Regions from separate parts of the Pseudomonas sp. MF06569 genome, predicted to be linked through region 2. Evidence: predicted binding sites of a transcription regulator. Region 2 holds the regulator's gene; the other holds the start of a gene.
What was found. Region 2 encodes LexA, which represses DNA repair genes until DNA is damaged. Its sites were predicted from a motif close to CTGTNTNNNNANACAG; they were not measured.
Positions count from the first base shown of each region.

Region 1: recN (DNA repair protein RecN) is a predicted target of LexA. The motif match lies at 12,896-12,911, and genes of this name have one in related genera.

Region 1 covers NZ_JCBCUZ010000009.1:51,462-66,762, forward strand. Annotated here, with positions in the region: gene ftsH (ATP-dependent zinc metalloprotease FtsH) at 1-1,096, opposite strand, end outside; gene rlmE (23S rRNA (uridine(2552)-2'-O)-methyltransferase RlmE) at 1,288-1,938, opposite strand; gene yhbY (ribosome assembly RNA-binding protein YhbY) at 2,046-2,354, shown strand; gene greA (transcription elongation factor GreA) at 2,633-3,109, opposite strand; gene carB (carbamoyl-phosphate synthase large subunit) at 3,106-6,327, opposite strand; gene carA (glutamine-hydrolyzing carbamoyl-phosphate synthase small subunit) at 6,442-7,578, opposite strand; gene dapB (4-hydroxy-tetrahydrodipicolinate reductase) at 7,838-8,644, opposite strand; gene dnaJ (molecular chaperone DnaJ) at 8,655-9,779, opposite strand; gene dnaK (molecular chaperone DnaK) at 10,100-12,016, opposite strand; gene grpE (nucleotide exchange factor GrpE) at 12,117-12,683, opposite strand; gene recN (DNA repair protein RecN) at 12,936-14,618, shown strand; gene fur (ferric iron uptake transcriptional regulator) at 14,715-15,128, opposite strand; gene AC19YQ_RS11265 (outer membrane protein assembly factor BamE) at 15,227-15,301, shown strand, end outside.
Region 2 covers NZ_JCBCUZ010000002.1:228,766-244,066, reverse strand. Annotated here, with positions in the region: gene AC19YQ_RS03520 (SNF2-related protein) at 1-1,264, shown strand, start outside; gene nagZ (beta-N-acetylhexosaminidase) at 1,473-2,471, opposite strand; gene AC19YQ_RS03510 (TetR/AcrR family transcriptional regulator) at 2,653-3,360, opposite strand; gene lexA (transcriptional repressor LexA) at 3,621-4,229, shown strand; gene sulA (SOS-induced cell division inhibitor SulA) at 4,240-4,713, shown strand; gene AC19YQ_RS03495 (hypothetical protein) at 4,783-5,016, opposite strand; gene AC19YQ_RS03490 (DUF6586 family protein) at 5,136-5,657, opposite strand; gene topA (type I DNA topoisomerase) at 5,937-8,564, opposite strand; gene AC19YQ_RS03480 (DUF1653 domain-containing protein) at 8,679-8,915, opposite strand; gene fadA (acetyl-CoA C-acyltransferase FadA) at 9,003-10,178, opposite strand; gene fadB (fatty acid oxidation complex subunit alpha FadB) at 10,206-12,353, opposite strand; gene AC19YQ_RS03465 (hypothetical protein) at 12,762-13,199, opposite strand; gene AC19YQ_RS03460 (universal stress protein) at 13,303-13,743, shown strand; gene AC19YQ_RS03455 (ATP-binding cassette domain-containing protein) at 13,821-15,301, opposite strand, start outside.

The DNA of each region.
Region 1 (15,301 bases), on a different contig from region 2:
GGTTTGCCAGATCGGCACCCGAGAAGCCCGGAGTACCACGTGCAATCACGCCCGGCTGGACATCATCGCCCATCGGCACTTTACGCATGTGCACCTTGAGGATCTGCTCGCGACCACGAATGTCCGGCAAGCCAACCACAACCTGACGGTCAAAACGACCTGGACGCAACAGCGCAGGATCGAGCACATCAGGACGGTTGGTGGCAGCAATCACAATGATGCCGTCATTCATCTCAAAGCCGTCCATCTCAACCAGCAACTGGTTAAGCGTCTGCTCGCGCTCATCATGACCGCCGCCCATGCCGTTACCACGGTGACGGCCGACCGCATCGATTTCATCGATAAAGATGATGCAGGGTGCGTGTTTCTTGGCTTGTTCAAACATGTCACGAACACGGCTTGCGCCGACGCCCACGAACATTTCAACAAAGTCGGAACCGGAAATCGTGAAGAACGGCACCTTGGCTTCGCCCGCGATTGCCTTGGCAATCAGGGTTTTACCGGTACCCGGTGGGCCAACCATCAGCACACCACGAGGAATACGACCACCCAGGCGCTGGAACTTGCCCGGATCTCGCAGGAATTCGACCAGTTCGCCGACTTCTTCCTTCGCCTCATCACAACCCGCTACGTCAGCCAGAGTCGTTTTGACCTGGTCTTCCGACAGCAGCCGCGCCTTGCTCTTGCCAAAGCTCATCGGGCCGCCTTTGCCGCCGGCACCGCCCTGCATCTGGCGCATCATGAACATGAAGACAGCGATGATCACCAGAATCGGGAAGCTTGCAACCAGCAGCTGAGTCCAGATGCTTTGTTGCTCTGGCAGTTTGCCCTCAACGGTCACATGGTTATCCACCAGGTCACCGATCAAACCGTTGTCCTGAATAGCCGGACGGATGGTTTTGAAGGAATCGCCATCGCTGCGTTTGCCGGTAATCACGTAGCCATCCACGGCAACGCGCTCGACCTTGCCATCCTTAACTTGCTGGATGAAGTCGGAATAGTTGAGGGTTTGTGGCTCGTTTGGACTGGAGAAGTTGTTCATCACTGTCACCAGGACAGCGGCGATGATCAACCACAGGATCAGATTCTTTGCCATATCGTTCAATTAGCTACCCTCTGAAGCAAGCCCCGCTACTGAAGCGTGCTTCGCATGATATTCACCGGCATAACTTACTACATTGCCTACAACCCTTGCAGGCTCCGTCTGTAACCCTTTGTGAAACTTTGACTACACAATATTCGTTATGCCAGATCTGTAAAGCGATTCAAAAAAAACTATCGCCCTTGTCAGAGACGCTCATCACTGGCGGAACCATCGATACCGCGGAAGCCGCGCCCCAGCAAATACTGCTCGCGGGACCTGTCTCGAGACGACGACGGCTTGCGCATCTGCACCTTGTCGAACAGCTTGCGAATGTCTTTGTGGTACTGATCGAAGCCTTCGCCTTGGAAAACTTTAATCAGAAAATCACCACCAGGACGTAGGACGCGACCAGCAAGGTCCAGTGCCAATTCGCACAGGAACATCGCCCGGGGCATATCCACAGCGGCCAATCCACTCATATTGGGGGCCATATCAGAAATCACAAGGTCTACTTGCGTATTTCCTACTGCTTCGAGGATCTGTGCCAGTACGGCGTCCTCGGTAAAGTCGCCCTTGATGAAGGTCACATCAGGAATGCTGTCCATGTCCAGGATGTCGGAAGCAATCAAACGCCCCTGACCACCGATCAGACGACTGGTCACCTGTGACCAGCCACCCGGGGCAGCACCCAGGTCAATCACTGTCATGCCGGGACGAATGAGTCGATCGCGCTCTTGAATCTCCAGCAATTTGTAGCTGGCGCGCGAGCGATACCCGTCTTTTTGCGCCATTTTGACGTACGGGTCGTTGAAATGCTCTTTCAGCCAGTTAAGGCTAGTCTTGGAACGGGCCACGGGCCACCTCAAAAATTTTAAACGGGTCGTGATTAACTGGGCGGTCTGGGACTCGCTCGGGTAAACTGGCCGCCGCTTTTTACAAGATCAGACACAGGGGTCAGATTATGCCGCTCACTCAAGAGCAGAAGAAACAGTACAAATCCATTGGCCACCATCTGAAACCAGTTTTGACTGTGGCTGATAATGGTTTGACTGAAGGTGTTTTAGCCGAACTCGAACGCGCATTGGGCGATCACGAGCTGATTAAAATCAAAGTCAACATTCTGGATCGTGAATCCCGCCTGGAAGCCGTCGCACAAATGTGCAAGGCCGGCAAAGCGGAACTGGTACAGGTTATCGGCAAAATGGCGCTTCTGTACCGCAAGAACGTCAATGTAAACAAGCAACTGTCGAACATCCATCGCTTCAAGTGATGTCGACAAGGGTCAAGGGTGCGCCTGGCGCGCCCTGAAACTCTTCCAGGGATAAACCCGAGAGCCATGCAAGAACTGCCCGCGCAACGCATCAGGCAGCCAGAGACGCCCAACGCAACCCTTCCCGCACCTGCTACTCGCCTTTCAACTTGCAACGCTGCCAACCGGGTTCAGGCCAGCACCGCTAAAAATTCTGTGTGCAACAACCACAAGCTGCCGACCCGGAACACCCGGGCCAGCCGCCAAAGAAGTGCGCCCGCACAAGGCGGGCGCCATTCTTAGATGTGACGCACCTCAATGATCTCGTATTCAATAACACCGCCAGGTGTTTTCACCGCGACTACGTCACCCTCTTCCTTGGCAATCAAGGCACGAGCAAGTGGCGAACCCACGGAGATTTTTCCGAGCTTGAAGTCAGCTTCATCTTCACCAACGATCTGATAGACAACGCGCTCGTCAGTTTCAACGTTCGCGATCTCAACCGTGGTGCCGAAAATCACCTTGCCGGTGTGAGGAATCGCTGCCACATCAATAACCACTGCGTTTTGCAGACGGCCTTCGATGTCACGGATACGAGCCTCAGACATACCCTGGAGCTCACGAGCTGCATGGTATTCAGCATTTTCTTTCAAATCGCCCAACTCACGCGCCGTACCGATTTCCTTGCTCAGCTTCGGCCGAACAACCTTGGTCAGGTGTGCGAGTTCTTCCTCCAGGGCCTTGTGGCCCTGGACGGTCATTGGATACTTGATCATGACTTCAATCCTGCGTGTAGATCCTGCAAGCGGCGCACGGTTTTTTCAGGACCGAACTTGAGCGCTTCGCAGATCGCTTCGCCAGCAGCAATGGTCGTGGTGCAGTAGATCTTGTGCTGAAGCGCGTTGCGGCGAATGGAGTAGGAGTCAGCAATCGACTGACGACCCTCGGTAGTGTTGATGATCAAGGTAACTTCGTCATTCTTGATCATGTCGACAACGTGCGGACGACCTTCGGTCACCTTGTTCACGCGACGTACTTTCAAGCCGGCAGCTTCGATGAACTTGGCTGTGCCCGCCGTTGAAACGATCTCGAAGCCCAGGCTGATCAGGTCGCGAGCAACGCCAGCCACCAGGGGCTTGTCGTCGTCACGAACGCTGATGAAGGCAGTACCGCCAGTCGGCAGCACTTCGCTTGCACCCATCTGGGCCTTGGCAAAAGCTTCGCCGAAGGTATCGCCCACACCCATCACTTCACCGGTGGACTTCATCTCAGGGCCGAGAATCGGGTCAACACCCGGGAATTTGGCGAACGGGAAGACCGCCTCTTTCACGCTGTAGAAGTTAGGAATGATTTCTTTGGTGAAGCCGATTTCTTTCAGGGTTTTACCGGCCATCACGCGAGCTGCGATCATCGCCAGGGAAACACCGATGCACTTGGACACGAAAGGAACGGTACGCGAAGCACGCGGGTTCACTTCGATCACGTAGATATCTTCGCCCTGCAGAGCCAACTGCACGTTCATCAGGCCGACAACGCCCAATTCCAGAGCCATCTTCTTGACCTGCTCGCGCATCTCGTCCTGGATGTGCAGCGGCAGCGAGTACGGCGGCAGCGAACATGCAGAGTCACCAGAGTGAACACCCGCCTGCTCGATGTGCTGCATGATCGCGCCGATCACTACATCAGTACCGTCGCAGACAGCATCCACGTCCATTTCGATGGCACAGTTGAGGAAGTGATCCAGCAGCACAGGGCTGTCGTTGGACACTTTCACCGCGTCGCGCAGGTAGCGCTTGAGTTCTTCTTCTTCGTAAACGATTTCCATCGCACGGCCGCCCAATACGTAGGACGGACGAACAACCAGCGGGTAACCGATCTTGCCAGCGGCACGAATCGCTTCGTCTTCGCTGCGCACAGTGGCGTTTGGCGGCTGACGCAGGTTCAGGCGCTCAACCATCTGCTGGAAACGCTCGCGGTCTTCTGCACGGTCGATGGCGTCAGGGCTGGTACCGATGATCGGTACGCCGGCTTCTTCCAGGGCGCGGGCCAGTTTCAGCGGAGTTTGGCCGCCGTACTGGACGATCACGCCTTTTGGCTTCTCGACCCGCACGATTTCCAGAACGTCTTCGAGGGTTACGGATTCAAAGTACAAACGATCCGAAGTGTCGTAGTCGGTGGAAACGGTTTCCGGGTTGCAGTTGACCATGATGGTCTCGTAACCGTCTGCACGCAGTGCCAGAGCGGCGTGAACGCAGCAATAGTCGAACTCGATACCTTGGCCGATACGGTTCGGGCCACCGCCCAGGATCATGATCTTGTCACGATCCGAAGGGTTGGCTTCGCACTCTTCCTCGTAGGTGGAGTACATGTAGGCGGTGTCGGTGGCGAACTCGGCGGCGCAGGTGTCAACGCGCTTGTAGACCGGGAACACTTCCAGCTTGTGACGGTGACGACGCAGGTTTTTCTCGGTGACACCCAGCAGTACGGCCAGGCGCGCATCAGAGAAGCCCTTGCGCTTGAGGCGATACATGGCATCACGGTCAATCGAGGACAGCGCCATGGTCTTGATCTTTTCTTCGTCCTTGATCAGATCTTCGATCTGCACCAGGAACCAAGGGTCAATCATGTTCATGCCGAAGATATCTTCGACGGTCATGCCTGCGCGGAACGCGTCAGCCACGTACCAGATACGCTCGGCGCCCGGCACGGTCAGCTCGCGCTTGAGCACGGCCATGCTTTCCGGGTTGCTCAGGTCCAGCTTTGGATCAAGACCGCTTACACCCACTTCAAGACCGCGAAGGGCCTTCTGCAGGGATTCCTGGAAAGTCCGGCCGATAGCCATGACTTCACCCACAGATTTCATCTGCGTGGTCAAACGAGCGTCAGCCTTGGCGAACTTCTCGAAAGCAAAGCGCGGCAGCTTGGTCACAACGTAGTCGATGGACGGCTCGAAGGACGCAGGAGTAGCGCCGCCGGTGATTTCGTTTTGCAGTTCGTCCAGGGTGTAGCCGATCGCCAACTTGGCAGCGATACGTGCAATCGGGAAACCGGTCGCTTTCGATGCCAGGGCCGAGGAACGCGATACACGCGGGTTCATCTCGATCACAACCATACGGCCGGTGTCCGGGCAAATACCGAACTGAACGTTGGAACCGCCGGTTTCAACGCCGATCTCACGCAGTACCGCCAGAGAGGCGTTACGCATGATCTGGTATTCCTTGTCCGTCAGGGTTTGTGCCGGAGCAACGGTGATCGAGTCACCGGTGTGCACGCCCATCGGGTCAAAGTTTTCAATCGAGCACACGATGATGCAGTTGTCCTTTTTATCGCGGACAACCTCCATCTCGTACTCTTTCCAGCCGATCAGGGATTCGTCGATCAGCAGCTCTTTGGTTGGCGACAGGTCCAGGCCGCGAGCGCAGATTTCTTCGAACTCTTCACGGTTGTAAGCAATACCGCCACCGGTGCCGCCCATGGTGAAGGACGGACGGATGATGCACGGGAAGCCCAGCTTTTCGAGAACCGCATTGGCCTCTTCCATGCTGTGAGCGATACCGGAACGCGGGCAGTCAAGACCGATGGACTTCATCGCCTTGTCGAAACGCGAACGGTCTTCAGCCTTGTCGATGGTGTCGGCATTGGCGCCGATCATCTCTACGCCGAACTTCTCCAGAACGCCTTCGCGCTCCAGATCCAGTGCGCAGTTCAGAGCAGTCTGGCCGCCCATGGTTGGGAGCAGTGCGTCCGGACGCTCTTTTTCGATGATCTTGGCAACGGTCTGCCATTTGATCGGCTCGATGTAGGTGGCGTCGGCCATGTCCGGGTCGGTCATGATGGTGGCCGGGTTGGAGTTCACCAGGATGACGCGATAACCCTCTTCGCGCAGGGCTTTACAGGCCTGGGCGCCGGAGTAGTCGAATTCACAGGCCTGGCCGATAACAATCGGGCCAGCGCCGAGAATCAGGATGCTTTTTATGTCTGTACGTTTTGGCATGGGTTTGTCACTCAAATCCGCAGGTCAGTCGGCAAGCTGTCAATCAGGCTTCTGAAGCGCCCTGGGGGCCACCGAAGGTCGGGGCCGCCACAGGGCGCTGCAGCAGGGAGCTGATCAGCGGCGCTTGGCCATCTCATTGATGAAGCGATCGAACAGCGGCGCAACGTCGTTCGGGCCAGGGCTTGCTTCAGGGTGACCCTGGAAGCTGAAAGCGCTCTTGTCGGTCAGCTCGATACCTTGCAGCGTGCCGTCGAACAGCGACTTGTGAATGGCGCGCACGTTGGCTGGCAAGGTTGCTTCGTCTACCGCAAAACCGTGGTTCTGGCTGGTGATCATCACAACACCGGTGTCCAGATCCTGGACCGGGTGGTTAGCGCCGTGGTGGCCATGACCCATTTTCACGGTCTTGGCGCCCGAGGCCAGAGCCAGCAGCTGGTGACCGAGGCAGATACCAAACACCGGAATCTCGGTATTCAGAACTTCCTTGATGGCCGTGATCGCGTAGTCGCAAGGCTCAGGATCGCCAGGACCGTTGGACAGGAACACGCCGTCAGGGTTGAGTGCCAGTACATCGCTGGCCGGGGTCTGAGCAGGAACCACCGTAACGCGGCAGCCGCGCTCAACCAGCATGCGCAGGATGTTCCATTTTACGCCGTAGTCGTACGCGACCACGTGGTAAGGCAGCTCGCTGGCTTCGATAGTCGGGTGACTGTCAGTGGCCAGGTTCCAGACGCTGGAGCGCCACTCGTAGGCTTTTTCAGTGCTGACGACTTTCGCCAGATCCATGCCTTTCAGGCCCGGGAAGCCGCGAGCAGCTGCGATTGCAGCCTCGTCAGAAATATTGTCGCCCGCCATGATGCAACCGTTCTGCGCGCCTTTCTCACGCAGGATGCGCGTCAGGCGGCGAGTGTCGATACCGGCGATGGCCACAACATTGTTGGCTTTCAGGTAGTCGGCCAGCGACATGGTGTTGCGCCAGTTGCTTGCAACCAGCGGCAGATCACGGATTACCAGACCTGCGGACCAGACACGATCAGACTCGGCGTCTTCCGGGGTAGTACCGGTATTGCCAACATGCGGGTAAGTCAGGGTCACGATTTGCTGAGCGTAGGAAGGATCCGTCAGGATCTCCTGGTAGCCAGTCATTGCGGTGTTAAACACCACCTCACCAACGGTTTGACCGTCGGCCCCAATGGCTTCGCCGCGAAAAATGCTGCCATCAGCGAGGGCGAGTATGGCTTGCTTAGTCAAGAAGACCTCCCGTAAATAAAGCCTGAAAGGGCGATCGCAGGTTGTAAAAAAGCGGAGTGACGTATGGACACGTCACCCCGCTTCTTCATCGAATTATCTGCGCGCTTTTAGTGGACACACTAAAGCTGTAGCTTACAGAAAAAGGCTTTTTTGGTCTACCGCTAAAGAGTCTAAAAGACAGGAGAATGCGACAGGAAATCGCTTAGCGGTTAAAAATCGGGCTGCTGGCGCGCCAACAGCCCGATTTTACAGAGATAACTCAACGTAGGTCGAGCACATCCTGCATGTCATACACGCCAGGCTCTCGCCCTTCCAGCCACAAGGCAGCACGAACGGCACCCTTGGCAAAGGTCATGCGACTGGATGCCTTGTGGGTAATCTCGAGACGCTCACCTTCAGTGGCAAACAGCACCGTATGATCACCCACCACATCACCGCCGCGCACAGTGGCAAAACCGATGGTTTCACGGTCACGAGCACCGGTATGGCCTTCACGACCATATACCGCAACCTTTTGCAGATCGCGGCCCAGCGCATCGGCAATCACCTCACCCATCCGCATCGCCGTTCCCGAAGGAGCGTCGACCTTGTGCCGATGGTGCGCCTCGATGATTTCGATATCCGCCTCATCACCCATCACCCGCGCCGCCATATCCAGCAACTTGAATGACAGATTGACCCCGACACTGAAGTTGGAAGCAAAGACAATCGCAATGTCCTGACCCGCTTCGACCAACAGCTGTTTTTGCGCCGCACTCAAGCCCGTGGTGCCAATCACCATGGCCTTGCCCAGCTTGCGACACACCGCCAGATTGCCCAGCATCACCTCAGGCAAAGTGAAATCGATGAGCACATCAAAATCAGCAGCGACCTCCTGCAGGCTGGCCGACAACGGCACATCAATTCGCCCGATAGAAGCCAGCTCGCCAGCATCAGCCCCCACCAGGGAACTGCCCGGACGAACGATTGCCGCCGTCAGCCCGCACAGTGGCGAGCGCTGCTGCACCGCATCGATCAATGTCTTGCCCATGCGCCCGGCAGCGCCCATCACAGCTATACGTCGCATCTACCGCTCCTTACAGGTCGCCGAAAAAACGCTTCACGCCTTCAAACCAGCCCGTGGCGTTTGGGGAATGGCAGCTATCGCCTTCCAGCGTGGTACGGAACTCTTCCATCAGTTCACGCTGACGACGACTCAACTTGACCGGAGTTTCAACTACAACGCGGCACATCAGATCGCCTGCACCACCGCCACGCACCGGAGCAACGCCCTTGCCACGCAAGCGGAACTGCTTGCCAGTCTGAGTACCTTCAGGGACTTTCAACTTGACCCGACCATCCAGCGTTGGCACTTCAAGCTCTGCGCCCAATGCGGCATCAGCCACGCTGATCGGCACTTCACAGAACAAATGCTTGCCGTCGCGCTGGAAAATCGCGTGCTCGCGCACATCGATCACTACATACAGATCACCAGTCGGCCCACCCTGTACGCCTGCCTCGCCTTCGCCCGACAGACGAATGCGATCGCCGGTATCAACGCCCGCAGGGACTTTGACGGAAAGGGTTTTGTATTCTTCTACACGGCCTTCGCCACGGCAGCTGTCGCACGGATCAGAGATGACCTTGCCTTGACCATGGCAACGCGGGCAAGTCTGCTGAACAGCGAAGAAACCCTGCTGCATGCGCACCTGACCAATACCGCCACAGGTTGTACAGGTCACAGGCGAAGAGCCCTTCTTGGCGCCCGAGCCGTCACATGGCTTGCAGTTGACCAGCGTCGGAACGCGGATATTGACCGTGGTACCGCGCACGGCTTCTTCCAGATCCAGCTCCAGCGTGTAGCGCAAATCACTACCACGCTGAGCGCCACCCCGGGAGCCGCCACGGCCACCACCAAAGAAATCGCTGAACACATCGCCAAAAATATCGGAGAAGTTCTGGCCGCCAAAACCAGCACCGCCGCCACCCATTTGCGGATCAACACCGGCATGACCGTATTGATCGTAGGCCGCACGCTTGCTGGAGTCCGACAGAACTTCGTAAGCTTCGTTAGCTTCCTTGAACAGTTCTTCCGAGGCCTTGTCATCCGGATTGCGGTCCGGGTGATGCTTCATCGCCAGTCGGCGATAAGCTTTTTTCAGTTCGATCTCAGTCGTAGTGCGTTCAACACCCAATATTTCGTAATAGTCGCGCTTTGCCATAATTCTTTGCACTCTCAAGGACGTTCGACAAAACCCTCCCGAGCCTCGCCAAACCCGCCAAGCCCGAAAAGGATCAGACCCGACTCACGTCTTTTCAACGATATTGGTTTCTGTTTAACAGCCAATGCATTGGCCGACAGGAGCGGTTACCTCTGGCCGGAAAACAAGAAAGATCCAGACCAAACCGCCAGCATTCGACCTTGTCGCATGCTGTAAAAATTCCTTTACTCCAGACACGCCAACGCGGGAGCAAGCTCCCGCGCGGCGACATCCTACCAGTCACCGCTAAAGCGCGGTCAACTGGCCGACAAACAAGCTGATTACTTGTTGTCTTTTACTTCTTCGAACTCAGCGTCGACAACGTCGTCCGCTTTTTCAGCCGAATCAGCTGGCTTGGCCGCTGCGTCTGCCGGGTTCGCTTGCTCGGCGTACATTTTCTGTGCAACCGGAGCAGACACCTTGGACAGCTCTTCAACCTTGGCTTCGATAGCAGCCTTGTCGTCGCCTTTAACAGCAGCTTCAAGTGCAACTACAGCAGCTTCGATTGCAGCTTTCTCTTCCTCGGTTACTTTGTCGCCAGCATCGACGATCATTTTGCGAGTCGAGTGAACCAGTGCGTCGCCCTGGTTACGTGCAGCTGCCAGCTCTTCGAACTTGCGGTCTTCCTCAGCATTGATCTCGGCATCGCGAACCATCTGAGCGATTTCTTCCTCGGACAGACCCGAGTTAGCCTTGATCACGATGGACTGAGACTTGCCAGTCGCCTTGTCTTTTGCACTTACGTGCAGGATGCCGTTGGCATCGATGTCGAAGGTTACTTCGATCTGAGGCACGCCACGTGGAGCGGGTGGAATGTCAGCCAGGTCGAACTTGCCCAACGACTTGTTCTGTGCGGCTTGCTTACGCTCACCTTGCAGCACGTGAATGGTCACAGCGCCCTGGTTATCGTCAGCAGTCGAGAACACTTGCGATTTCTTGGTAGGAATCGTGGTGTTTTTCTCGATCAGAGCAGTCATTACGCCGCCCATGGTTTCGATACCCAGAGTCAGCGGGCTCACGTCCAGCAACAGAACGTCTTTAACATCACCGGCCAATACCGCGCCCTGGATGGCAGCACCCATTGCAACAGCTTCGTCCGGGTTCACGTCTTTACGTGCTTCCTTGCCGAAGAACTCGGTTACCAGCTTCTGTACCAGCGGCATACGAGTCTGACCACCGACCAAGATCACGTCGTTGATCGCGCCAACGTCGATACCAGCGTCTTTCAGAGCAATGCGGCAAGGCTCGATGGTGCGCTGAACCAGGTCTTCAACCAGCGATTCCAGCTTGGCGCGGGAAATCTTCACGTTCAAGTGCTTAGGACCGGTGGCATCTGCAGTGATGTAAGGCAGATTCACGTCAGTCGACTGGCTCGAAGACAGTTCGATCTTGGCTTTTTCAGCAGCTTCTTTCAGACGCTGCATCGCCAGCGGGTCACCTTTGAGGTTCATGCCGCTTTCTTTCTTGAACTCGTCAACCAGGTAGTCGATCAGACGGATGTCAAAGTCTTCACCACCCAGGAACGTGTCACCGTTGGTTGCCAGCACTTCAAACTGGTGCTCGCCATCAACTTCGGCAATTTCAATGACCGACACGTCGAAAGTACCGCCACCCAAGTCATAAACGATGACAGTGTGGTCGCCCTTCGCTTTATCCATACCGTAAGCCAGAGCAGCTGCGGTTGGTTCGTTGATGATGCGTTTAACGTCCAGACCCGCGATACGGCCGGCGTCTTTGGTTGCCTGACGCTGGCTGTCGTTGAAGTAGGCCGGAACGGTAATGACCGCTTCAGTCACTGGCTCGCCGAGGTAGTCTTCGGCGGTTTTCTTCATTTTCTTCAGAATTTCAGCCGAGATCTGTGGCGGAGCCATTTTCTGGCCGTTCACTTCAACCCAAGCGTCGCCGTTGTCAGCCTTGGCGATCTTGTACGGAACCATCTGAATGTCTTTCTGTACAACTTCTTCGTCAAAGCGACGACCGATCAGACGCTTCACCGCGTACAGGGTGTTATGCGGATTGGTCACTGCCTGACGCTTGGCCGACTGGCCAACCAGAATTTCGCCATCATTGGCGTACGCAACGATCGACGGCGTAGTGCGCGCGCCTTCTGCGTTTTCGATAACTTTTGCTTTACCGTTTTCCAGAACCGAAACACACGAGTTGGTGGTCCCGAGGTCAATACCGATAATTCTGCCCATGTTTACTCTCCCTAAATTTGAATTTTGTTGCCGCAGCAGTAATGACCAACTGCGGCATTGCTTAACGCTTGACTTCTAAATGGGGGCCTTGCGGCCGATTTCAAGCCTTTTCGTCAATCGATGGCGAAACCGGCGCTGGCGCCTTGCTGACTACGACCATAGCCGGGCGCAGCAAGCGACCATTGAGCTGATAACCCTTTTGAAACACCTTGAGCACACTGTTTGGCTCCAGGTCAGCACTTTCCTGCATTGCCATCGCCTGATGATGCTCGGCATTGAAGGGCTCGCCGTGCGGGTCGATCGCTTCCAGCTGATAACGCTTCAGGGTGTCCTGGAACATTTTCAGGGTCAGTTCGATCCCTTCGCGCATCGGACGAATGTTTTCATCGTCCGGGCTGGACAGCTCAAGACCGCGCTCCAGACTGTCGATCACCGGCAACAGGTCGCCAGCGAACTTCTCCAGCGCAAACTTGTGAGCCTTCTCAACATCCTGCTCAGCGCGGCGGCGAACGTTCTGCAGATCGGCAGCTACGCGCAGAGCCTGATCATTAGCGGCTGCCAGCTGCTCTTCAAGCACCTGCACACGGGCTGCCAAATCTTCACCTGCTACATCGGCGGCCTGGTTGGCGTCCTGGTTCTGCGTATCCATAGTCTGTTCGTCTGCCATAGATTTCTCCTTTCAAACTTCGTCCGCGAGCTCGACTCGCGCTTCTGCCAAGGTATATGGGGTCGCAATTCTCAGGTTCAAGAGCCTGAAAACCAGAAAATAGATGTTAGAGCCCCCTGGCGTTACCTGCCAAAAAACAAAATCGAGCTAAAAAAACCAAAAAAACAAGCAAATCGAACTAAGCACAGCCATTGTCAGCACGAAACAAAACACTGTATAAATAACCAGACATTACGTTTTGGAGCAGCTCCTATGCTGGTGCACCTGTCCGTACACAACTACGCCATCGTTGAACATCTCGATCTCGAACTGGATCGCGGGATGAGTGTAATCACTGGCGAGACCGGTGCCGGCAAATCGATCATGCTCGACGCCCTGGGCCTCACACTAGGGGACCGCGCAGACAGCGGTGTTGTCCGCCCGGGAGCCGACAAGGCCGATATCCTGGCCACGTTCGACCTGCAAGACATACCAGAAGCCCGGGCCTGGCTTGCCGAGCGCGACCTGGAAGGCGAAGGTCCGTGCATCTTGCGCCGAGTCATTACTGCCGAAGGCCGCTCGCGCAGCTACATCAACGGCACCCCCTGCCCCCAAGGCGACCTCAAGGCCCTGGGCGAGCTGCTGATTGATATCCACAGCCAGCACGAGCACCAGTCGCTGCTCAAACCCGACACCCACCGCCGCCTGCTCGACGAGTTCGCCGGCGCCACCGACCTTGCCCGCCAGGTGCAATTGGCCGCGCAACGCTGGCGCCAGACCAGGCAAGAGCTTGAACACCTGTCCAACTCCGGCGATGAACAGCGCTCGCGCCATCAACTGCTCAGCTACCAGCTCGAAGAACTTGAAACCCTTTCCCTGGGCGAGAACGAACTGGAAGAACTGGAACAGGAACACAAAAACCTGACCAACGCCGAAACCTTGCTGACCATATGCCGCCAAGTGGTGGAGCAATGCAGCGAAAGCGACTCAGGCAACGTACTCAATGCCCTGACGGTGAGCCTCAATCGCCTTTCAAGCATCAACAACAACTCGGGCTCACTGGGCGAAGCCACCGATCTGCTGGCCAGCGCACAAATTCAAGTCGAAGAAGCCGTGGGCGAACTTAATCGCTTTATCGACCATTTTGATGCTGATCCAGGCCGACTGCAGTACCTGGAAGAAAGGCTCGACACCATCTATACACTGGCGCGCAAACACCGCGTGCAACCCACCGAAGTGGCTGCCTTGCAGCAAAAACTGCTGGATGAACTCGAAACCCTCAACGCCAACGACGAGAACATCGAACGCCTGGCCAATGAGCTGACCTCCTATTCCCGCCACTATCATGAGTGCGCCCGCGAACTCAGCAACTTGCGCAGCCAGGCTGCAACGCGCCTGAGCAGTGCCGTAGAAGAAGAGATACAGCGCCTTGGCATGCCCGGTGGCCGTTTCGTGATTGAACTGCGCCCACAGAGCAGCAATGACCCTATGCCACAAGGCCTGGAGCAGGTCGAACTGCTCGTAAGTGCCAACCCCGGCCAGCCACTCAAGGCATTGGCCAAAGTTGCCTCTGGCGGTGAACTGTCACGTATCAGCCTGGCCATCCAGGTAATTACCGCTCAAACATCCCGCGTACCCACTCTGGTATTCGACGAAGTGGATGTCGGGATTGGCGGCCCGACGGCCGAAATCGTGGGGCAACTGCTACGCCGCCTTGGCGAACGAGGCCAGGTACTGACAGTCACTCACTTGCCGCAAGTGGCTGCCCAATGTCATCAACACCTTTTTGTACACAAGGTCCGCGAGAGCGATACCACCCGTACTGCCGTGGCCAAACTGAGCAAAAAAGAGCGCGTAGAAGAAGTTGCACGCATGCTCGGCGGTGTCGACCTGACCAAAGAATCCTTGGCCCACGCCAAAAAAATGGTCGTCACTGCAAAGAATCTGGCGGCTTAACGACGAACGGTTATCAAAAGACCGATATCAGAAAGCACGAAGGCGGCCCTTGGGCCGCCTTCGATCGTTTCGCGAACCGTAGCTCGCGTGACATGCTTACTTGGACTTCTTGCGCACGTACAGCACCAAGTTGTGATCCACCAACTCAACACCGTGCTTGGCTGCAATGGCGTGCTGCAGTTTTTCGATGTCTTCGTCGAAAAACTCGATCACTTCACCGCTGTCCACGTTGACCATATGGTCGTGGTGGCCGCCGTCAGCATCAGCCAATTCAAAGACCGCATGACCGCCATCAAAGTTATGGCGAATCACCAGCCCGGCTGACTCGAACTGGGTCAGTACACGGTAAACCGTGGCCAGACCGACGTCCTCGCCTGCTTGCATAAGTGCCTTGTAAACGTCCTCGGCGCTCATGTGACGCTGCTCTGCAGAGTCAAGCATCTGTAGAATTTTGACTCGTGGCAGAGTCACCTTAAGTCCGGCCTTACGTAGTTCGCTATTTTCAACCATGGTTAGCTTTCTCGCGGAAGCGGCTTCGCAGCTTCTCTTAATACGGGTATGATCGGCGTTTACGTTGTCCCAGCCAAGATAGTGGAAGTCGCCCACCGATGCAAAACACCAAGCTCTTGCTAACCAGTTTCACCTTTGTGGGACTGCTCGCACTCGCCGGTTGTTCATTCCCC
Region 2 (15,301 bases):
CCCGGCAATGGTGGTGATGCCCACCAGCCTGATCCCCAACTGGCTGGACGAAGCTGCGCACTTCACCCCGCAGCTCAAGGTGCTGGCACTGTTTGGCGCCACCCGCAAAAAACACTTTGCACACCTCAATGACTACGACGTGATCCTGACCACCTACGCCTTGCTGCCCAAGGACATCGAGCACCTGGCAAAACTGCCCTTGCACCTGCTGGTCCTGGACGAGGCCCAGTACATCAAGAACCCCGGCAGCAAGGCCACCCAGGCGGCCTGTGAACTGATTGCGCGGCAACGCCTGTGCCTGAGCGGCACCCCACTGGAAAACCACCTGGGCGAACTGTGGTCTCTGTTCCACTTCCTGCTGCCCGGCTGGCTGGGCGACGTTAAAACCTTTAACCGCGACTACCGCATACCCATCGAGCGTCAGGGCAGCAACGAACGCCTGCAGCATCTCAATGCGCGGATCAAACCGTTTTTATTGCGCCGCACCAAGGAACAGGTCGCGACCGAACTGCCGCCCAAGACCGAGATCATTCACTGGGTCGACCTGAACGAGGCCCAGCGCGATGTCTACGAGACCATGCGCCTGGCGATGGACAAGAAGGTGCGCGACGAAATCACCCGAAAAGGTGTCGGGCGCAGCCAGATCATTATCCTCGAGGCGCTGCTCAAGCTGCGTCAGGTGTGCTGCGATCTGCGACTGGTCAGCGACACCCCGCCGAAAAAAGGCAGCACCTCGGGCAAGCTCGACAGCCTGATGCTGATGCTCGAAGAACTGTTTGCCGAAGGCAGGCGCATCCTGCTGTTTTCCCAGTTCACCTCGATGCTCGGCCTGATCGAAATCGAACTGAAAAAACGCAAGGTGCGCTACGCCATCCTCACGGGGCAAACCCGCGACCGACGCACACCGGTCAAAGACTTCCAGAGCGGCACCCTGCAAATATTCCTGATCAGCCTCAAGGCTGGCGGCGTGGGCTTAAACCTCACCGAAGCCGACACGGTGATTCACTATGACCCGTGGTGGAACCCGGCGGCTGAAAACCAGGCCACCGACCGCGCCTACCGTATCGGCCAGGAAAAACCGGTGTTTGTTTACAAGATGATTGCCCGCGGCACCGTGGAGGAAAAAATCCAACACTTGCAGCAAGAAAAATCGGATTTGGCCGCAGGTGTTCTGGACGGACGAGTCGCCGGTGACTGGAAATTACAGGACGACGACATCGACGCGCTCTTCGCGCCGCTGCCACCCAAAACAGAGAAGCGCTGAGACATCCCACTTATTGATTAACTGCAGGCGCGGGCTTGGCTGCGACTCAGGCAGCGCGGTCTTTGTGCTTAATCGCGCTGACGCCATCGCGAGCAAGCCCGCTCCCACGGGCTTTGTGGTGCTTGCGAAATCTTGGGAGCTGGCTTGCCTGCGATTCAGGCGATACGGTCTTTCTGCTTCGCCAAACGTCAAAGCGGCATCGATGTGCTCAATCTATTAATTGAGCATCCTTAAGCGCACCCATTGCCACCAGCCAGCGCGGGCTCTGGCGATAGTCAGTGCTGGCCCAGGCCTGACCACGCATGCGTGCAATCCTGGGCGAAGGGGTAACGTTCAACCGCTGAGCAGCGCTGAGTGCCAACTCCGCCGCCGCACGGTCGTTGCATACCAGTCCCATGTCACAACCCGCCGACAAGGCCGCCTCAATCCGGCTGGCGGCATCACCCACTACGTGCGCACCGGCCATCGACAGGTCGTCACTGAAAATCACGCCGTCGAACTGAAGCTCGCCGCGCAAAATATCCTGCAACCAGCGACGCGAGAATCCTGCAGGCTGGCTGTCCACTTGTGGATAGATCACGTGGGCCGGCATGACAGCAGCCAGATGCTTGCTCAAGCGGGCAAAAGGCACGAGGTCATGGGCGCGAATCTGCTCAAGACTGCGCTCGTCAGTTGGAATGGCGACGTGAGAATCAGCCTCGGCCCATCCGTGTCCCGGAAAATGCTTACCGGTCGCCGCCATGCCCGCGTCGTTCATCCCGCGAATAAAAGCCCCGGCCAATGTGGCTGCGCGCTCAGGGTCGCCCTCGAACGAACGGCTACCGACCACAGCGCTACGCTGATAATCCAGATCCAGGACCGGGGCAAAGCTCAGGTCCAGCCCTACGGCCAGCACTTCAGTGGCCATGATCCAGCCACACTGTTCAGCCAGGTACTCGGCGTTGGGGTTATCGGCAATGGCACGCATGGCTGGCAGGCGCACGAACCCCTGACGCAGGCGCTGCACCCGGCCGCCTTCCTGATCGACCGCCAGCAACAGGTCGGGACGCAGCGCGCGAATCGACGCGCTCAACTCACGCACCTGGCGCGGATGCTCGATATTGCGTGCAAAGATAATCAACCCGCCTACTTCAGGCTGGCGCAGTAATTGCCGATCTTCAGCCGTCAGCCAAGTACCGGCGACGTCCACCATCAAGGAGCCTTGCAAGGCAGAACTCATGGGAAATCCTTTAAAAAGAGAGCGTTCATTGCCCGGTCCGGATCCGCAGCCACGCGCCTGCGTGCCGCACTCCAGAGAGGCAGCGGCGAATCGACAGACGGGAATAAGTCAGGGTTGGGCATGGCAACTAGCTTAGCGGAACAAAGCTGCCGCGCCCACCCGCCGCGGGTCAAACCTTGGCGGTAACCGGGGCGGTTTTACTGCGGGGGCGAAGCTGGGCACTGGCCATTGCAGAATCCGTGACGCCGCTTTGTGCACGCATGCCTGCCGCGAGGAATGGCACCATCAGACGCATCACCTGCTCGATGGAGGTGTTGACACCGAAATCAGTCTCGGCAATTGCACGCAACGCCTTGATTCCCGACATGCTGAAGGCCGCAGCACCCAGCATGAAGTGCACGCGCCAGAACAACTCGATGGGCGGGATTTGTGGGGCAGCCTCGTTGACCAGCAGCATATACCGGCGAAAAACCTTGCCGTACATGTCTTCAAGATAGCGACGCAAGTGACCCTGGCTCTGACTGAACGCCAACCCGAGCAAGCGCATGAAAATCGACAGGTCGTTACCACTGCGTGGCTGGATCACCAGCGCCTGCTCGACCAGCATCTCCAATAACTCTTCAAGGCTGGGGCGGTTCTCAGGCTTGGCCTGGCGACGCTCCAGCTCACGATCGAGGTTGGCGCAAAAAGGCCCCAGGAAGCGCGAAAAGACGGCCTGGATCAGCGCCTTTTTAGAACCGAAATGGTAATTGACCGCCGCCAGATTGACCCCGGCTTTACTGGTAATCAGCCGCAATGAGGTTTCAGCAAACCCTTTTTCCGCGAACAGCTGCTCGGCAGCATCAAGGATACGTTCAACGGTTTCCGACTGGGCCATGACTACTCCGCCTGACAAACATTTAAACACCTGTTTGAAACATACGTTTCAGATTGTAAAAAGTCAAGATGAGGCATTCGTTTCAGGACCGGGCAGTTCTGCATTTAACCACAGCCTCGGCCAGTGCGGCCCCACCTGATAAAGTACGGGTCGCCCGACTTATTAATGACCGTCCAGCGGACCGCTGGAAATGGGTGATTGCCAAGAAGCTTTCACTGTATATAATCCCAGTCACTGTATAAAAAGACAGAGCGATCAACATGCTAAAACTGACGCCACGCCAAGCTGAGATCCTGGCCTTCATCAAGCGATGCCTGGATGACAACGGATACCCGCCCACCCGTGCCGAGATCGCACAGGAGCTGGGCTTCAAATCCCCCAACGCCGCCGAAGAACACCTCAAGGCGCTTGCCCGCAAGGGTGCCATCGAGATGACCCCCGGTGCCTCCCGCGGTATTCGCATACCCGGCTTCGAAGCCAAGTCTGACGAATCCACGCTGCCCATCATTGGCCGAGTAGCTGCCGGTGCTCCGATTCTTGCGCTGGAGCACGTCGAAGAGTCCTGCAACATCAACCCGACCTTCTTTCACCCCAGAGCCGACTACCTGCTACGGGTACAAGGCATGAGCATGAAGGATGTCGGCATCTTCGATGGCGATCTGCTTGCCGTGCATACCTGTCGCGAAGCCCGTAACGGCCAGATTGTCGTGGCCCGTATCGACGACGAAGTCACGGTCAAACGCTTCAAGCGTGAAGGCAACAAGGTCTGGCTCATTGCCGAGAACCCTGAATTCGCCCCGATTGAAGTCAACCTCAAAGACCAGGAACTGGTCATTGAAGGCTTGAGTGTCGGCGTAATTCGCCGCTAAAGGAGGCTTCATGCAGTTCCCACACACCCCGCTGCCAGCACAACTCACCCTTTTTGAAGCGTTCATGGCTCAACCCATGACGCCAGCGATCAAGGACGTGCTCGATTCCCCCTGGAGCGCCGAACCCGAGGTGTTCAGTGAACTGTCGCTACGCGGTGCCGCCGGAAACTGCCTGAACCTGCTTGCCCCCATGCTGCGCGAACTGAGCGAGCAACAAAACGCTCGCTGGCTGACACTGATTGCGCCACCTGCAAGCCTGACCCAAAGCTGGTTACGCGATGCCGGACTGAACCGCGAGCGCATTCTGCTGCTGCAACCCAATGGCAACAAAAGCGCCTTGCAACTGACCTGCGAAGCGCTGCGACTGGGTCGCAGCCACACGGTAGTGAGCTGGATCAACCCGCTGACCAGCGCTGCGCGCAATCAGTTGATCAGCGCAGCTCGCACCGGTCACGGGCAAAGTCTGAATATTCGCTTGGGTTAAACAGTTGATGCCTGCGCAGGGCCAGTGCAGAACGCACTCGCCTGGCTGCGGAGCACGAGTCAGGGTCGCTTAGTGAAGAATGCGTGGCCCATCGTCTTTTTCGAGCTCGCCTTCGGCCAGCCGACCCGCCATTTGTACACCGACGCTAAGCATGGCTTTCGCCACCTCTACGTGCTGCCCCTGAAGAAAAGCCTTGGCATCTTCAGAAAAATTCAGCGTTACCAAAGACCCTTCGTCCTCAGCACGGCGCAATTCGATGCGACCGTCTGGCAACTCGACAATTTCTAGAAAAGACGTTGGCATATAAATTTGTTCTCCACGAAAGCGTGGGAGTATATCAGCCATCCCGCGGGAATTTCCCGTGATCTGTAGCGCTTTCGATTACAGACTGATGAATGACTGTACCGTTTCGGTTTCGACCTTTAGCACTCATTGAGTCCATCACGGAACCGAATGGCCATACTTTTTAGGTTCTGACGCCACTCCTCCATGGTTTCGCGACTCAACTCCCGGGGTGCCTCATCCTCTAGGTTGACCGCAATGATCAAGGGCTGGAACACATCCGCCTTGACCTTTTTGGGTGCCTGTAACGGCTGATACAGAGCAGCGTGGGTCGCAACCAGTTGCGCCAGCCATGTCTGCGGCGCCTGTGCCAGTTCAACCAGCTCGGCCAGTTCCGGAATGGCCTTCTCGTCCAGCACTTGCTGGGTGAGCAGCAGTTCGACCCGAGGTGCATTGGCTTGGGACAGACGATAAAAGCCAGCAATCTCATGACACAAGCCAAGCAGCGCACCATACAGATGAAATACCGCCGACTCGCGCTCTGCCTGAACCAGCGCCTGAGCATTCATGGCCCGACCCTCACTCGCCTTGTTCATGGCCTCAAGGGCCAGGCCAGCGAAATAGATCTTCTGATTGGTACGGGTATAGAGTTCGTGAGCCATGCGGGCGCTCCACATCGAATAGGTAAAGGCAGGTAGTGCAGTCTCAGGGATCAGGCCGTGCTGGCGCAAGGCCTACGTTCCCTGCGCTTTTGTGGGAGCTGGCTTGCCCGCGATGCAGGCGCTGCGGTGCTTCAGCCAAACTGTGTCGATGCCATCGCGAGCAAGCCTGCTCCCACAAAAGCACTCAAGCAGCGGCAATCAGGCCCGGGGTTGGTAAACAAAAAAACCGCGCAAGGCATACAGCCCTTGCGCGGTTTTCTATTCAGCTATCAACTCAGATCAAGCGTCTTTTTCTTTACGCTTGTCTTCAACTTTCCAGCTACCGCCGTCGTAGAACGCACGCCAGCCAGTCGGCTTGCCATCCACTTCAGTCTGCACGTACTGCTCTTTGGTTTTGCGACTGTAGCGAATCACCGCAGGACGGCCATCCGGGTCTTTCTTCGGCGCTTCGCACAAGAAGTGATACTTGGGATCGATCTCGTCCTTGTGGGGCACAATTTCGATCACCAACGGAGCACGGGTCTCACGGTTTTTCGGGAACTGGCTTGCCGCCAGGAACAACCCCGAAGCACCGTCACGCAGGATGTACGTGTCGTTGACCTTCTCGCATTTAAGCTCCGGCATTTTCACCGGGTCCATTTTCGGTGGCGCCGCTTCACCGCTTTTCAGCAGTTTCCGGGTGTTTTTGCACTCGGCATTGGTACAGCCGAAGAACTTGCCGAAACGCCCGGTTTTAAGCTGCATTTCGCTGCCGCACTTGTCGCACTCAAGGCTCGGACCTTCGTAGCCCTTGATGCGGTAGTTACCTTCTTCGATTTCGTAGCCGACACAATCCGGGTTGTTACCGCAGATGTGCAGCTTGTGCTTCTCATCCAGCAGGTAGGCGTCCATTGCCGTGCTGCAGATCGGGCAACGGTGTTTGCCCAACAGCACCAGGGATTCGGATTCGCCTTCGTCGTCGGCCGCGATTTCGTCACCCGGCACCAGATTGACAGTGGCCTTGCAACGCTCTTTGGGCGGCAGGCTGTAGCCCGAACAACCCAGGAACACGCCGGTTGAAGCCGTGCGAATCTGCATTGGACGACCACATTCCTTACAAGGAATATCAGTCATTACCGGCTGGTTGGCACGCATGCCGCCTTCCGGTGCAGCAGCTACTTCGAGCTTCTTCTTGAAGTCGCCGTAGAACTCGTCCAGTACGTTTTTCCAGTCACGCTCGCCTTGCGCCACGTCATCGAGGTTCTCTTCCATACCGGCCGTGAAGCCGTAGTCCATCAGGTCGGAGAAGCTCTCGGACAACCGTTCGGTAACGATGTCGCCCATTTTTTCGGAATAGAAGCGGCGGTTGTGCAACGCCACGTAACCACGATCCTGAATGGTCGAGATAATCGCCGCATAGGTCGAAGGACGACCAATGCCACGTTTTTCCATCTCTTTTACCAGGCTGGCTTCGGAGTAACGCGCAGGCGGCTTGGTGAAATGCTGGCTCGGGTCGAGCTCGATCAGCTTCAGGGCATCGCCCTGAGCCATGTCTGGCAGCACATCGTCGTCGCCCGGCTTGGCAATTTGCGGCATCACACGGGTGTAACCGTCGAATTTGAGGATGCGGCCCTTGGCACGCAGCTCAAAATCACCGGCCGCCACAGTGACGGTGGTAGACAGGTACTTGGCCGGCAGCATCTGGCACGCCACGAATTGGCGCCAGATCAGCTCGTAAAGGCGCTCAGCGTCGCGCTCCATGCCCGACAGCTTACTCGGGTGCATGTTTACGTCAGAAGGACGAATCGCTTCGTGAGCCTCCTGTGCGCCTTCCTTGCTGCTGTACACATTGGGTGCCGGCGGCAGGTACGACGCGCCGAACTCACCTTCAATATAAGTACGCGCCATCTCGACCGCATCGGCCGAGAGGTTGGTGGAGTCGGTACGCATATACGTGATGTAGCCAGCTTCATACAAACGCTGGGCCATCATCATGGTTTTCTTCACCCCGTAGCCCAGGCGATTGCTCGCGGCCTGTTGCAGGGTGGAGGTAATGAAAGGCGCCGACGGCTTGCTGCTGGTCGGTTTGTCTTCACGCTTGACGATGCTGTAGTTCGAAGCCTTGAGCTTCTCCAGCGCCGCCATTGCCTGAGCTTCGTTGAGCGGCTTGAACGCCTCGCCTTTTTCACGGGCAACGTCAAAACGCACTTTCGCCCCCTTGGCAGTGCCAAGGTCGGCGTGAATTTCCCAGTACTCTTCAGGGTTGAACGCACGAATTTCGCGCTCACGCTCCACCACCAGCTTCACGGCCACCGATTGCACACGGCCTGCCGACAGGCCACGGGCGACCTTGGCCCACAGCAGCGGCGAAACCATGTAACCCACGACGCGGTCGAGGAAGCGGCGGGCCTGCTGGGCGTTAACGCGGTTGATATCCAGCTCGCCCGGCTTGGAGAAGGCTTCCTGAATCGCTTTCTTGGTGATTTCGTTGAACACCACGCGCTTGTAGCGGGTGTCATCACCACCTATGGCTTCGCGCAGGTGCCATGCAATGGCTTCCCCCTCGCGATCCAAGTCGGTTGCGAGATAGATGGTGTCAGCATCCTTGGCAAGCCGGCGCAGCTCTTCGATGACCTTTTCCTTGCCGGGCAGGATCTCGTACTTGGCTTTCCAGCCATGCTCGGGATCGACGCCCATGCGCGAGATCAGCTGCTTCTGCGCCTTCTCTTTTGGCGACAGGGCCGGCACTTCGCCCGCCGCTGCCTTGCCACGCTTGGCAGCCGGTTCTTTGCTGGCGCTAGCCGAACCGCTGGTGGGCAGGTCTCGGATATGGCCGATACTCGACTTCACCACGTACTCGTTGCCCAAGTACTTGTTGATGGTCTTGGCCTTAGCCGGGGATTCCACAATGACCAGCGATTTGCCCATGGATCAGAAAATTCCTGAATTCTAGAAGTGAAAGGCGGTTCGCGCCTGACGCGGCACCGCTATATATAGTGGCTACAAGGTGAGGTCAAGCACAGGGTTCTGCGCGACCTTGCCTTATGGCCGGGAAAAAAGGCTGGGTTCGGCCTGAATCAAGGCAAAGCGCGGGACGTGTTCGCCCTCAACGATGACTGACTCCAGGAACATGCTCAGCGGGCGTACCCAAAAGCCGTAATCGCCATACAGGGCTTGGTAGAACACTACATCTTCTTCGGTTTCAGAATGGCGAGCCACACTGAAAACACGATACTGAGGACCTTTGTAGTGTTGATAGAGCCCAGGTTGTAGCGACATGTTGCGGCCCCTCTGCAAATAAAAAAATTAAACACGCTTAAAAACAAAAACCGGGGCACAAGGCCCCGGCTTCCATCAACGCAACGCTTAGACGCGTTCGAAGACGGTGGCAATGCCCTGGCCAAGACCAATGCACATGGTGGACAACCCGAAAGTGCCGCCATTTTGCTTCATTACATTGAGCAAAGTGCCGGAGATACGAGCACCCGAGCACCCAAACGGGTGACCCAGAGCGATGGCACCGCCGTGCAGGTTAACCTTCTCATTCATCTTGTCGAGCACTTTCAAATCTTTCAGCACTGGCAGGGCCTGTGCAGCGAAAGCTTCGTTGAGCTCAATGAAGTCGATATCGGCCATATTCAAGCCTGCACGCTTCAATGCTTTTTGTGTAGCCGGTACTGGACCATAGCCCATGATCGCAGGATCCACACCCGCAACTGCCATCGAGCGGATCACTGCCAGCGGCTCAAGCCCCAGGTCTTTTGCACGCTGGGCAGACATCACGATCATGCATGAAGCACCATCGGTGATTTGCGACGAAGTGCCCGCAGTCACGGTACCGCCTTTAGGGTTGAACGCAGGTTTCAACGCCGCCAGGCTTTCCAGGGTGGTATCTGGACGAATAGTTTCATCGTAGTCGAAAACTTTCAGGAAACCGTTTTCGTCGTAACCCTGCATCGGGATGATTTCGTCTTTGAACTTGCCTTCTACCGTCGCCTTGTGGGCGAGCTGGTGAGAACGCACAGCAAATGCATCCTGCTGTTCGCGGGTGATGCCGTGCATCTTGCCCAGCATTTCAGCGGTCAAACCCATCATGCCCGAGGCTTTTGCCGCGTACAGCGACATGTGCGGGTTAGGGTCGACACCGTGCATCATGCTCACGTGACCCATATGCTCGACGCCGCCCACCACGAAAACGTCACCATTACCGGTCATGATCGCTTGCGCCGCCGTGTGCAGGGCGCTCATGGACGAGCCGCACAGGCGGCTCACGGTCTGTGCAGCCGAGGTGTGCGGGATCTGGGTCATCAGCGACGCCATGCGCGCAATGTTCCAGCCTTGCTCCAGGGTCTGGTTCACACAGCCCCAGATCACGTCTTCCACTTCACCCGGGTCAACCTTGCTGTTGCGCTCCAGCACTTTACTGATCAGGTGCGCAGACATGTCTTCAGCACGGGTGTTGCGGTACATGCCACCCTTGGAGCGGCCCATCGGGGTGCGACCGAAGTCTACAATCACCACGTCTCTAGGATTCAAGCTCATAATTTCACTCTCACTCTAATGGGGCGCTTAACCGAAGAAGCTCTGGCCGTTCTTGGCCATCTCACGCAGCTTCGCAGTCGGGTGGTACAGCGCGCCCAGTTCAGCGTACTGATCGGCCAGGGCCACGAACTCTGCAACACCGATCGAATCGATGTAGCGCAGCGCGCCGCCACGGAACAGCGGGAAGCCAATGCCATAGACCAGGCCCATGTCAGCCTCGGCTGCGGTTTCAACGATGCCGTCTTCCAGGCAACGCACGGTTTCAAGACACAGCGGGATCATCATCCAGTTGATGATGTCTTCGTCGGTCACGTCGCGCTGCTCGTAGACGATAGGCTTGAGGACCTCAAGCACGCTCGAATCAACGATTTTCTTCTGCTTGCCGCGCTTGTCTTCTTCGTAGGCGTAGAAGCCCTTGCCGTTCTTCTGACCCAGGCGCTTGGCCTCGTACAGAGCGTCAATCGCCGAACGACGGTCGTCTTTCATGCGGTCCGGGAAGCCTTCGGCCATAACGTCGCGACCGTGGTGACCGGTGTCGATGCCGACCACGTCCATCAGGTACGCCGGGCCCATTGGCCAACCGAATTTTTCCATCACTTTGTCGATACGCACAAAGTCGACACCGGCGCTGACCAGCCTGGCGAAACCGCCGAAGTACGGGAACAGGACGCGGTTGACCAGGAAGCCCGGGCAGTCGTTGACCACGATCGGGTTCTTGCCCATTTTCTTGGCATAGGCAACGGTGGTTGCTACGGCCAGATCGCTGGACTTCTCGCCACGAATCACTTCAACCAGCGGCATCATGTGCACCGGGTTGAAGAAGTGCATGCCGACGAAGTTTTCCGGACGCTTGAGGGCCTTGGCCAGCAGGCTGATGGAAATGGTCGAGGTGTTGGAAGCCAAAATGGCGTCTTCGCGAACGTGATTTTCCACTTCCGCCAGTACAGCCTGCTTGACCTTCGGGTTCTCGACTACCGCTTCGACCACAAGGTCGACGTTACCGAAATCGCCGTATGACAAAGTAGGACGAATGCCGTTCAGCACTTCGGCCATTTTCGCCGGTGTCATGCGACCCTTATCAACGCGACCTACCAGCAGCTTGGCAGCCTCGGCCAGCCCCTGCTCGATGCCGTGCTCGTTGATGTCTTTCATCAGGATCGGCGTACCTTTGGAGGCCGACTGATAGGCAATACCGCCACCCATGATGCCTGCGCCCAGAACGGCTGCCTGCTTCACGTCTTTGGCAATCTTGTCGTAGATCTTGGCTTTTTTCTTCAGCTCCTGATCGTTCAGGAACAGGCCGATCAGGCATTGCGAAGCTGAGGTTTTTGCAAGCTTGGCGAAACCTGCGGCTTCCACTTCCAGCGCCTTGTCACGACCGAAGTTCGCGGCTTTCTGGATGGTCTTGATCGCTTCAACCGGGGCCGGGTAGTTCGGGCCAGCCTGGCCGGCCACAAAACCTTTAGCGGTTTCGAAAGCCATCATTTGTTCGATTGCGTTCAGCTTGAGTTTTTCAAGCTTGGGTTGACGCTTGGCCTTGTAATCCAGTTCGCCACTGATGGCGCGCTTGATCAGGTCCAGCGCTGCAGCGCCCAGTTTGTCAGCCGTTACCACAGCATCTACGGCGCTCACTTTCAGAGCGTCTTCGGCGCGGTTTTCCTTACCGGAAGCAATCCACTCAACCGCGTTATCAACGCCAATCAGGCGCGGCAGACGTACGGTACCGCCAAAGCCCGGATAGATACCCAGCTTGACTTCCGGCAGGCCGATTTTGGCGCTGTCCGCCATGACCCGGAAGTCAGCAGCCAGACACATTTCCAGACCGCCACCCAACGCGATGCCATTGATGGCCGCGACGGTGGGTACGTTGAGGTCTTCAAAATCGCTGAAGATCCTGTTGGCTTCGAGGTTGCCAGCGATCAGCTCGGCATCCGGCAACTTGAAGTTTTCGACGAACTCGGTGATGTCGGCGCCAACGATAAAGACGTCTTTACCACTGGAAACGATGACACCCTTGACCGAAGCATCTGCCTTGATCGCATCTACAGCCTGACGCAACTCGTTCAGGGTTAGACGGTTGAATTTGTTGACGGACTCACCCTTGAGGTCGAACTTCAGTTCGACGATGCCACTTTCAAGAGCCGTAACCGTGATGGCTTTACCTTCGTAAATCATCAACTGATCTCCAGGATATGGAAGCTGAACAGTACACGTCAGAAGCTAGCGTCTGGCTGTCACTGACCTTTGTGTCAATGCTGTTGCCAATCCGCCAGGCACACCCGCCAACGCGATAATCGGGATTGAAAATGAGAGCTGTCTTACATGACAAACGCTCAATTCATACGCCCGTTTGATTTGGGTGTCGACACCTTCAGGGAAAAGCGATCGATTGTCAATTGTCCGAAACAACGATGACAAAACGACCCGGCAGTCAGTTTAGACACCTGCGGTACGAGTGCTCGAAACCATTGAAGCGCCTTGCAGGTGAAAATTGTGGGAGCGGGCTTGCTCGCGATTCAGACGACGCGGTTTGTCCGCCACACCACGCCGATTCCATCGCGAGCAAGCCCGCTCCCACAAAGGTCATGCCAGCGCCTTGAGCACCTCATCAATCGCCTTGAGCACCTGAGCCTCACCCTTCTCGCCCCACACCAGCACAATCATCTGTGCATCGGCCTCAACTTTGTAAACATTGGCCGGCAGCTTTTTGAACTGCGTCAGCAGGCGTTCATCTTCACATTCTTCCTGCCAGCGATTGAGCCATTTTCCAGGTGCCGATTGCCAATAGCACCAAACATCAGGCTTAGTACTGCGGCGCGGGCGATGGTACTGCGCGCAGGAACCGGGCGGCTGGGGCTCAAGCCAGTACGGCCATTCCTGAGGCGCCAGCTGCATGGACAAACCAATGCGCCGTGCCTCCATGCGCAAATCCATACGCCCACTCTGCCCCCGGGAAGGCCGCAACCAGGCCAGGGGACTCAGAACCAGCGCCAGGATTGACACCACTATCCATACCGTCATATCTGTACTCTCATTACGTGATAAACGAGTGACCCGGACTTGAACCAAGGCTCTGGAAAAGGGCCATACTCATAACTAATCGCCATCTACAGGAGCACCCCACATGCCCTACGAACATATTTTGGTCGCTGTTGACCTGACCGACGAATGTGACCCCGTGATCAATCGCGCCAGCGAAAGCGCCAAGGCTAACGGTGCCAAACTGTCACTGATACATATCGTCGAGCCGATGGCGATGGCGTTTGGCGGCGACGTGCCCATGGATCTCTCGCAACTGCAGCAACAACAGTTCGATCAGGCCAAGGAGCGCCTTGAGCGGCTGATCGCCAAATACCCGCAACTGCACAAGGATTACTGCCACCTGAACTACGGTCAGCCGCGCCAGGAAATCCATGCCTTGGCCAAAGCACAAAAATGCGACCTGATCGTGGTCGGCAGCCACGGCCGTCACGGCCTCGCCCTGTTGCTGGGCTCCACCGCCAACGACGTACTGCATGGCGCTCCGTGCGACGTACTGGCAGTCAGCCTGAAAAAACCTGACTAAGTTTATCTGCATGTAACAACAAAAAAGCCCGGCACCTTGTTAAAGGGCCGGGCTTTTTCAGTTCAGCACGCAGTCAATCAGGCATCCAGCTCAGCCCAGCGCTCAACCAGTTGCTCAAGCTCGGCTTGCAACGTTTCAAGCTTGGCAATGACTTCTGCAGTTTTGGCAGCAGGCAACTGATAGAAACCCGCATCAGCCATCTCTGCTTCAACCGCAGCAATTGCCTGTTCTTTCGCGTCGATATCCGCCGGCAACGATTCCAGCTCACGCTGCAACTTGTAGCTCAGCTTCTTTTTCGCGGCAGGAGCAGGTTGTGCGGCCACAGGAGCCGGCGCAGCCTCGACCACGGCCGAGTTCAGGTCGGCCTTGCCGGACTTGCTCTCGGTCACGCCCAGCAGACGCGGCGAACCGCCCTGGCGCAGCCAGTCCTGATAACCGCCCACGTACTCGCGAACCTTGCCTTCGCCCTGGAAAACCAGGGTGCTGGTGACCACGTTGTCGAGGAATGCCCGGTCGTGACTGACCATCAACACGGTGCCCTTGAAGGTCAGCAAGACCTCTTCGAGCAGCTCCAGGGTTTCAACGTCCAGGTCGTTGGTAGGCTCATCGAGCACCAGCAGGTTGGCTGGCTTGCTGAACAGCTTGGCCAGCAACAGACGCGCACGCTCACCACCCGACAGCGCCTTGACCGGCGTGCGGGCACGCTGAGGGCTGAACAGGAAGTCACCCAGGTAGCTGAGTACATGGCGGCTCTGACCGTCGATATCGATAAAGTCGCGGCCTTCAGCCACGTTATCGATCACGGTTTTTTCCAGATCCAGCTGATGACGCAACTGATCGAAGTAAGCCACGTCGATGCGTGTACCTTCCTCAACCGTGCCCTCGGTCGGTACCAGGCCGCCCAGCATCAGCTTCAGCAGCGTGGTTTTACCTGTACCGTTGGCACCCAGCAGACCGATACGGTCGCCACGCTGGAGCACCATCGAGAAGTCCTTGAGCAGGAACGGGCCACCCGGGTGAGCAAAGCTGACGTTTTCCAGCACCATCACTTGCTTGCCGGACTTGTCTGCCGTATCCAGCTGGATGTTGGCCTTGCCGGTACGCTCGCGACGCTCGCTGCGCTCTACGCGCAATTCCTTCAGGGCGCGTACACGGCCTTCGTTACGGGTGCGACGGGCCTTGATACCCTGACGGATCCACACTTCTTCCTGGGCCAGACGCTTGTCGAACAGCGCGTTGGCTGTCTCTTCAGCAGCCAGGGTGGCTTCCTTGTGGACCAGGAAGCTGGCGTAGTCGCCGTTCCAGTCGATCAGGCCGCCACGGTCCAGTTCCAGAATCCGGGTGGCCAGATTTTGCAGGAATGAACGGTCGTGGGTAATAAACAGAACCGCGCCCTGGAAGTCCTTCAAGGCCTCTTCCAGCCACGCGATTGCGCCGATATCCAGGTGGTTGGTCGGTTCGTCGAGCAGCAGCAAGTCCGGTTCGGAAACCAGTGCTTGCGCCAGCAGGACGCGGCGACGCCAGCCACCGGACAATTCGGCGAGGGTTTTGTCGGCAG